DNA from 2 places in the Agromyces sp. NPDC058064 genome. Region 1 is predicted to be linked to the other one. Evidence: riboswitches for the same ligand, from Rfam matches in the RefSeq annotation. Region 1 holds a riboswitch; the other holds the start of a gene.
The links. Region 1 has a riboswitch for thiamine pyrophosphate ahead of thiM (hydroxyethylthiazole kinase). Riboswitches for the same ligand answer to the same signal wherever they lie in the genome.
Positions count from the first base shown of each region.

Region 2: linked by a shared signal. The riboswitch ahead of ACFVSL_RS10630 (ECF transporter S component) and the one ahead of thiM (hydroxyethylthiazole kinase) in region 1 are both predicted to bind thiamine pyrophosphate.

Region 1 covers NZ_JBHVSE010000006.1:263,841-268,171, reverse strand. The annotation lists gene ACFVSL_RS18205 (LVIVD repeat-containing protein) at 1-1,319, opposite strand, end outside; gene ACFVSL_RS18200 (dihydrofolate reductase family protein) at 1,637-2,209, opposite strand; TPP riboswitch at 2,318-2,413, shown strand; gene thiM (hydroxyethylthiazole kinase) at 2,404-3,315, shown strand; gene thiE (thiamine phosphate synthase) at 3,312-3,974, shown strand; gene ACFVSL_RS18185 (bifunctional hydroxymethylpyrimidine kinase/phosphomethylpyrimidine kinase) at 3,971-4,331, shown strand, end outside.
Region 2 covers NZ_JBHVSE010000002.1:1,026,732-1,031,062, forward strand. The annotation lists gene ACFVSL_RS10615 (hypothetical protein) at 15-644, shown strand; gene ACFVSL_RS10620 (DNA polymerase IV) at 750-2,099, shown strand; gene ACFVSL_RS10625 (hypothetical protein) at 2,109-2,444, shown strand; TPP riboswitch at 2,479-2,588, shown strand; gene ACFVSL_RS10630 (ECF transporter S component) at 2,627-3,262, shown strand; gene ACFVSL_RS10635 (ABC transporter ATP-binding protein) at 3,259-4,331, shown strand, end outside.

The DNA.
Region 1 (4,331 bases):
TTGCCGTTGTACCAGTACGTCGACCAGTAGCCGCCGAGCGAGAGCACGTCGGCGTCGATCGGGCCGCGGTCGAGGTACGCGATCTCGGTCGGGTTGGCCGTGTCGGTGAAGTCGATGATCGACAGACCGCCCTGGTACCACGCCTGCACCATGATGTCGCGACCCGGCACCGGGACGAGCGAGCCGTTGTGCGCGACGCAGTTCTCCTGCACCGTCTGCGGCACCGGCAGCTTGTAGTAGCTCGCGAACTCGAGCTTGCCGTCGACGATGTCGAACAGCGCGTTCGCGCCCCACTGGGGCTGGTCGGTCGCACGGCAGCGAGCGCCGGTTCCGCCGCCCCACTCGTCGGTGAAGATGACCTTCGTGCCGTCGTTGTTGAACGTCGCCGAGTGCCAGTACGAGAAGTTCGGGTCGGCGACGGCGTCGACGCGAACGGGGTTCACCGGGTCGCTGATGTCGAGCAGGATGCCGTTGCCCTGGCACGCACCCGCCGCGAGCCCGATCTCGGGGTACGCGGTGATGTCGTGGCAGGTGTTGGTGTTCGGCGTCGGGCTGTAGACCGTGCCGCTCGGGTGCATCTGCCCCCCGAGGGTGTTCTGCAGGCCGTTGTACGCGCCCGTGTCGGGGTTGGTGAAGATGCGCGGCTGGCTGACGACCGCGGCCTCCTCGGGGGCGTCGAGCGGCACCTTGATGACGTCGATGCGCCACTGCGTCGGGTCGCCCGAGGTCACCGGCTCGGCGGTCAGCGTCGCGTTCTGGCAGCCCGCGAGCTCGAGCGGCGAGCGCACGCCGGACGTGCCCGAGTTGTAGATGTAGATGTTCTCGGCATCGTCGGGGTCGGTCACCACGGTGTGCGTGTGCGATCCGCGGCAGGTCTGCACGCCCGGCAGCTGCACCGGGTTATCGATGTCGCTGATGTCGAAGATGCGCACGCCGCGGAACCGCTCGGGGTTCACCGGGGTGTTGCCCGTGCCCTGCGTGCCGCAGTCGATGCGGCCGAGGCCCTGTTCCACCGACATGAACAGCAGGTCGCCGTACACCGAGACGTCGCCCTGCCCGCCCGGGCAGAGATACGACTTCTGCAGTACGGGCGCCGCCGGGTCGGAGACGTCGTACACCTGGAACCCCTGGTAGCTGCCGACGACCGCGTGGTCGCCGGTGAATGCGAGGTCGGAGTTGATGGAACCCGCGGCGAACGGGCCGGCGCCCGGCGTGCTCGACAGCAGGTCGATGCCGCTCGTCGCGAGCCCGGCGTCGAAGAGCCCCGCCGGCAGGTCGACACGGGGGTCGTCTTCAGCGACCGCCGCGGTGGCGGTCATCAGGGATGCGCCGAGCAGCAGCGCTCCGGCGGCGGCGAGTGCGCGTGTTCGCCCTCGCGGGGGTCGGTGGTGGAATCTCATCGCTGGCCCTCATCTCGTCGTGACTGAACTTCGTCGTTGCAACACGCGATCGAGCCATCCGATGGACGGGCGGCCACACCCCCGTGCCCGCCCGCGGCCCCGGAAGGCCGACCAATTCCCCCAACGTATCGAGAAAGGCGCGGTCGGCGCAGCAGAAATCTCGGCCCGGCAGGACGGACGGCACGGGGAGCGCGGCGGCGGCGGACGGTTGGCGCCCGCCGCCGCCCCGCGCGAGCTCAGCGCGCCACGTCGTAGACGGCCTTCACGATGCCGTTCGAGTAGGCCTCGTGCTCGACGAGGTCGAGCTTCGCGGTCAGCCCGGGGTCGTCGCCGAAGAGCCGCTTGCCGCTGCCGAGCAGCACCGGGAACACGAGCAGGTGGTAGCGGTCGACGAGTCCGGCCGTCGCGAGGCCCTGCGCGAGCGTGGCGCTGCCGTGGACGATGATCGGCCCGCCGTCGCCCTCCTTGAGCTCGGCGACGTCGTCGAGCGTGCGCAGCACGTGGCAGTTCTGCCACTCGGGCAGCAGGGTCTCGTCGGTCAGGGTCGAGGAGACGATGTACTTCGGCATCGCGTTGTACTCGGCGAACTCGTCGACCATCGTCGGCCAGACCGGGGCGAACTCGTCGTAGCTGACCCGGCCGAGCAGCATCGCCCGAGCCTCGAGCTGCTCCGAGCCCTTGATCGCGTACGCCTCCTCGACGAAGGGCACCTCCTTGAACGTCCAGCCGGCACGCGGGTGCGAGCCGCCGCCGGGAGAGTCGACGACGCCGTCGAGGCTGATGAACTCGCTGACGATGAGGGTGCGCATGAGGTGTCCTTTCGCGGCGACGGGATTTCCGTCTCATTGTGGCGTCGAACGGGAACGACCGCGATCGACATCGGCCACGAGATTCCTTCGGGCTGCACTAGGCTCGCTCGCAGTGACACGGGGTGCCGCGCTCGCGCGGCTGAGATCACACCCGTCGAACCTGATCTAGTTCGGACTAGCGAAGGGATGTCGCCATGAGCGCGCGCCTGTACGACCCTGCCCACTCGAGCGCACTGCGGCTCGATCGACTGCGCGAGAGCCCGCCGCTCGTGCAGTGCATCACGAACACGGTGGTGACGAACTTCACGGCGAACGCGCTGCTCGCCGTCGGCGCCGCCCCGGCGATGGTCGACATCGTCGGCGAGGCGGGCGCGTTCGCGCGCGTCGCGAGCGCAGTGCTCGTGAACCTCGGCACGCCGAATCCCCAGCAGCGGGATGCCGCCCGCGAAGCGGTCGCCGCCGCTCGCGAGGCGGGGACGCCGTGGGTGCTCGACCCCGTCGCGATCGGCGCGCTGCCGATCCGCACGGCCCTCGCGCACGAGCTCGTCGAGTTCGGGCCGACGGCGATCCGGGGCAACGCGAGCGAGATCCTGGCGCTCGCGGGCGACGGCGCCGGCGGTCGCGGCGTCGACGCCGCCGACTCGACGGAGGCCGCGGCCGGTGCCGCAGCCCTGCTCGCCGAGCGCTTCGGCGCGGTCGTCGCGGTGTCGGGACCGGTCGACCTCATCACCGACGGGGCGCGCACGGCGCGCATCGCGAACGGCGACGCGCTGCTCACCCGGGTCACGGGCGGCGGCTGCGCGCTCGGCGCGGTGACAGCGGCGTTCCTCGCCGCGGGCGACGACCCGTTCGAGGCGACCGTCGCGGCGAACCTCGTCTACACCGTCGCCGCCGAGCTCGCGGCCGAGGGTGCGAGCGGCCCCGGCAGCTTCGCGCCCCGGTTCGTCGACGCGCTCGCGGCGGTCGATGCGGCGGCGCTCGTCGGCCGCGCGCGGGTCGCGGTCTCCCCCGCCGACGACGCGGATGACCCTGCCCCTGCCCCGGCCCCTTCGCCGGGCGCGGGCGACGCCCCGCTCGAGGTCGCGGCAGCGGGAGCCGGCGCATGACCGCCCGCACGGCCCTCGACCTCTCCCTCTACCTCGTCACCGACCCGGTGCTCTGCGGCGAGCGCGGCGTCGTCGACGTCGTCGCCCGGGCCGTCGAGGGCGGGGTGCGGGTCGTGCAGCTGCGCGACAAGCACGCCGAGGCATCCGCGATGCTGGCGCAGCTCGAGGCCCTCGCCGAGGCGATCGACGGGCGCGCGACGCTGCTCGTGAACGACCGGCTCGACGTCGCGCTCGCGGCGCGCGCCGCCGGCGTGCGCGTCGACGGCGTGCACCTCGGCCAGGGCGACGCGGCCGTGCTCGACGCCCGCGAACGGCTCGGCGCCGACGCGATCGTGGGGCTCACGGCGAACAGCCGCGCCCACCTCGACGCGGTGGCCCGTCTGCCGCGCGGCACCGTCGACTATCTCGGCGTCGGGGTGATCCGGCCGACGTCGACGAAGCCCGACCACCCGCCGGCGCTCGGCGTCGACGGCTTCGCGCGGGTCGCCGCCGAGGCCGAGCTGCCGTGCGTCGCGATCGGCGGCATCGGGCTCGCCGACCTCGCCCCGCTCCGTGAGGCGGGCGCCGCGGGCGTCGCCGTCGTCTCGGCGCTCTGCGCGGCCGACGACCCCCGTGCCGCCGCAGCCGAGTTCGCGACCGAATGGGAGGTCGCCCGATGACCGCGCGCGTGCTCAGCATCGCCGGCAGCGACCCCTCGGGCGGCGCAGGGATCCAGGCCGACCTCAAGTCGATCGCCGCGGTCGGCGGGTACGGTATGGCCGCGATCACGGCGCTCACCGCGCAGAACACTCGGGGCGTGCGCGCGGTGCACGTTCCGCCCACGGCGTTCCTCGCCGAGCAGCTCGAGGCGATCGCCGACGACATCGGGATCGACGCGGTGAAGCTCGGCATGCTCGCGAACGCCGAGGTGATCGGCGTGGTCGCCGAGTGGCTCGGCCGGGTGCGGCCGCCCGTCGTCGTGCTCGACCCCGTGATGGTCGCGACGAGCGGCGACCGGCTGCTCGCGCCCGAGGCCG
Region 2 (4,331 bases), on a different contig from region 1:
TCAGCGAGGACACCATGGGATTCTTCGATCGACTCTTCGGATCACCCGAGCAGCCCGCACCGCGCCAGGTGCCGCCCGCACCTGCGCAGCGACTCAGCGACGACGAGCTCGCGCTCGAGCGCTACCGCTACCTGCTGCGCACCGCACCGCCCGAGTCGATCGAGCAGGTGCACGCCGAGGCCTTCGCGAAGCTGACGCCCGAGCAGCGGGCCGCCGTCTACCGTTCGCTCGCCGACCAGGCTCCCGCGGGGGAGCGTCTCGTGTCGGACGAGCCGTCGGCGCTCGCGCGGGCGGCGACGCGCGCCGAGCTCCGCGAGCCCGGCAGCATGGAGCGGGCGTTCCGCGGGGCGGATGCCTCCGGCGCACGCGCGGGCCAGGCCGGCCCCTCGTTCGGCCAGATGTTCGGCAGCTCGCTGCTCGGCACCGTCGCGGGCGTCGTCATCGGCTCCGCCGTCGCGCAGGCGCTCCTGCCCGACCCCTCGGCCTTCGAGGCGGGCGGTGCCGAGTCGGGCGCCGACGGCTCGGTCGACGCGGGCTCGGCGGACGCCTCGGCGGATGCGGGCGCCGACTCCGGCGGCGACTTCGGCGGATTCGGCGACTTCGGCGGCGGCGACTTCGGCGGCGGCGGCGACTTCGGGTTCTAGCCCGCAGGTGACGGCACGAGTGCCGGTCGGAGGCGAAGGACGCCGCTCGACGGGCGGGGTCGCTCGCGACGGGAGGCTGTCGGTGGGCGCGGGTAGGGTCGGAGCATGAGCAAGCAGGACGGCTCGTCGCGGCAGGTGACGACGGGCCCGGTCGACGATTCGGCGACCCCGATCCTGCACGTCGACATGGACGCGTTCTTCGTCTCGGTCGAGCTCCTCAGGCGACCCGAGCTGCGCGGCAGGCCGGTCCTCGTCGGCGGCACCGCCGGCCGGGGCGTCGTGTCGGCCGCGAGCTACGAGGCGCGCCGCTACGGCGTGAACTCTGCCATGCCGATGTCGGTCGCCTTGCAGCGCTGCCCGAACGCGGTCGTGCTCCCCGGCGACTACGCGAGCTACTCGCGGTACTCGAAGGAGGTCATGCGCATCTTCGAGTCGATCACGCCGCTCGTCGAGCCGTTGTCGATCGACGAGGCCTTCCTCGACGTCTCGGGTGCGCGGCGCCTCCACGGCAGCCCGGCCGAGATCGCCTGGACGATCCGTCGGCGCGTGCACGACGAGACGGGTCTCACCTGCTCGATCGGGGTGGCCGCATCGAAGTACGTCGCGAAGGTGGCGTCGAGCCGGGCCAAACCCGACGGAATGCTGGTGGTCCCGGCATCCGACACGGTCTCGTTCCTGCACCCCCTGCCGGTCTCGGCACTGTGGGGCGTCGGCCGTGTGACGGAGGAGTCGCTGACGCGACTCGGACTCCGAACGGTCGGCGACGTCGCGGCGATGCCCGCCGACGCGCTCGAGCGGGCGGTCGGCCCCTCGCTCGCCGCCCGCCTGACCCGGCTCGCGAACGGCATCGACCCGCGCGACGTCGAGACGGCGCGATCCGAGAAGAGCATCGGGCACGAGGTGACGTTCGGGCACGACCTCACCGACCCCGAGCAGATCCGGCGCGAGCTGCTGCGCCTGTCCGACGACGTCGCCGTGCGCCTGCGGCGCGCCGGGCTCGTCGGTCGCACCGTCGTCCTGAAGCTCCGTTACGGCGACTTCCGCACGGTGACCCGGTCGCGCACCCTCGGCGAGCCGACCGACGTCGCGCGCCGCATCTACGACGAGGCGCAGGCGGCACTGCCAGAGCTCCTCGGCGACGGTGCACGCATCCGGCTGATCGGCGTGCGTGCCGAGCATCTGCGCCCGTCCGGCGGCGGCGCCATGCTCTGGGACCCAGACGAGGAGTGGCGCGAGGCCGAGCGTGCGGTCGACGAGGTGACGGCACGGTTCGGCCGCGGTGCGGTTCGCCCGGCCGCGCTCGTGCGAGCGGGCGAAGCCGCAGCACGGGTCGAGTCGATGCGGCGCACGGCCGCCGACCCCGAGGGGCGCGCGCGGCTCGCCGCCGAGCGGTCCGAGCAGTCGGAGGCCGACGAAGGTCGCACAGGGGTGGATCGAACCCAGTTCGGCGGGTAGCGTGGCGACATGGCTGATCTCGTACTCGAACTGGCAGAGACCGTCGCCGGCGTCGGCGTGAAGACCTCCTACGGCGAGCCGGTCGACCTCGACGGCACCAAGGTCGTGCCCGTGGCATTGGGCTACTACGGCTTCGGTGCCGGCAGCGGCAGCGACGGCAGCGGCGACCAGGCCGGCGGTGGAGGTGGCGGGGGGCTGTCCATTCCGCTCGGCGCATACGTCGGCCGCGGCGGAGGAGAAGTGCGCTTCGAACCGAACCTGATCGGGCTCATCCTCGTGGCGACGCCGCTCGTCTGGGTCACCGGCAAGGCGCTGCGCTGGGTCATCCGCGCGCTCAAGCACTGACCCGACGCCGCACCCCCGCGCCGGGCGTATACTCGTCAGCGAACACGGGAGTCCGGTGAGCCGGGCTGAGAGGAAGGTTCTCAACCTTCGACCGTCGAACCTGATCTGGGTCATGCCAGCGCAGGGAGGGCAATCGATCTCAATATCCCGTGCCTCTTTCCACGAATCGAAAGGGCACGACAGTGCACACCTCCGCATCCATCACACCGACCGCACGTGAAGCCGCGCCGAAGCGGAACTTCCGCTGGCGCGTCGTCGACATCGTCGTGGCGGCCGTCATCGCCGTCGCGACGGGCCTCCTGTTCCTGTTCTGGAACAACATCGGCTACGCCTGGTTCGTCGCCGCCGACGCGGTGACACCGGGGCTCGGCGGCATCGCCGTCGGCATCTGGCTCATCGGCGGCGTGCTCGGCGGCCTCATCATCCGCAAACCCGGCGCAGCGCTCTTCGTCGAACTCGTCGCGGCGATGGTCTCCGCACTGGTCGGCAACCAGTGGGGCATCGAGACGATCTACTCGGGCCTCGCGCAGGGTCTCGGCGCCGAACTCGTCTTCGCCCTCTTCCTGTACCGCCGCTTCGGCCTGACGCAGGCGATGCTCGCCGGTGCGGCCGCGGGCGCCGCCGCATGGACGCTCGAGCTCTTCACCTCGGGCAACCTGCAGAAGTCGGCCGAGTTCCTCGCGCTGTACTTCGGCACCGTCGTGGTCTCCGGGGCGGTCCTCGCGGGGCTCGTGGGCTGGGTGATCGTGCGCGCCCTCGCGGCGACCGGCGCGCTCAGCCGCTTCGCGGCCGGCCAGGACGTCACCCAGCGGGTGTGAGCGTGCCCCGTCCGTCGGCGCCGGCACCGGCCGCCATCGAGGCGCGCGGGTGGGGCTGGCGTCATGCCTCCCGGCTCCGCCCCGCGCTCGAGCACCTCGACCTCCGCATCCACCCGGGTGAGCGGGTCCTCCTCCTCGGTCCCTCCGGCGCGGGCAAGTCGACGCTGCTGCACGCCCTCGCCGGCGTGCACGGCGGCGATGACGAGGGCGAGGAGTACGGCGAGCTCACGGTCGACGGGGCCGCCCCCTCGGCGGCCAGGGGCCGGGCCGGACTCGTCCTCCAGGACCCCGACTCGCAGGTGATCCTCGCCCGGGTCGGCGACGACGTCGCCTTCGGCTGCGAGAACCTCGGAGTGCCGCGCGACGAGATCTGGCCCCGCGTGCGCGCGGCGCTCGCGGACGTCGGGCTCGACCTCACGCTCGATCACCCGAGTTCGGCGCTCTCGGGCGGCCAGAAGCAGCGGCTCGCCCTGGCGGGGGCGATCGCGATGCGTCCCGGGCTCCTCCTGCTCGACGAGCCGACGGCGAACCTCGATCCCGACGGGGTCCGCGAGGTGCGCGACGCGGTGGGGCGGGTGCTCGATCGCACGGGCGCGACGCTCGTCGTCGTCGAGCACCGCGTCGACGTGTGGCTCGAGCTCGTCGATCGCGTCGTCGTGCTCGGCCGCGACGGGCGGCTCCTCGCCGACGGAGCGCCGCGCGAGGTGCTCGCCGAGCAGCGAACGGCGCTCCTCGACGCCGGCGTGTGGGTGCCCGGTGCGCCGCTGCCGGGCGCCGGTGCGGTCGCCCGCGCCGGGGGCGGACCGACCGGGGTTCCCGCGTCCGGGCCGATGACCGCACCTCAGGGCCGGATCGATCGCCGGCCGGCGCTCACCGCGCGCGGACTCGCCATCGGCCGGCGCGCGGGCATGCTCGTGCAGCGGGGGCTCGACCTCGAGATCGCCGCGTCGGCGAGCACGGTGATCACGGGCCCGAACGGCGTGGGCAAGTCGACGCTCGCGCTCACCCTGGGCGGCCTGCTCCGACCGCTCGAAGGTCGCGTCGAGGCATCCGACGCCCTCGCCGGCGG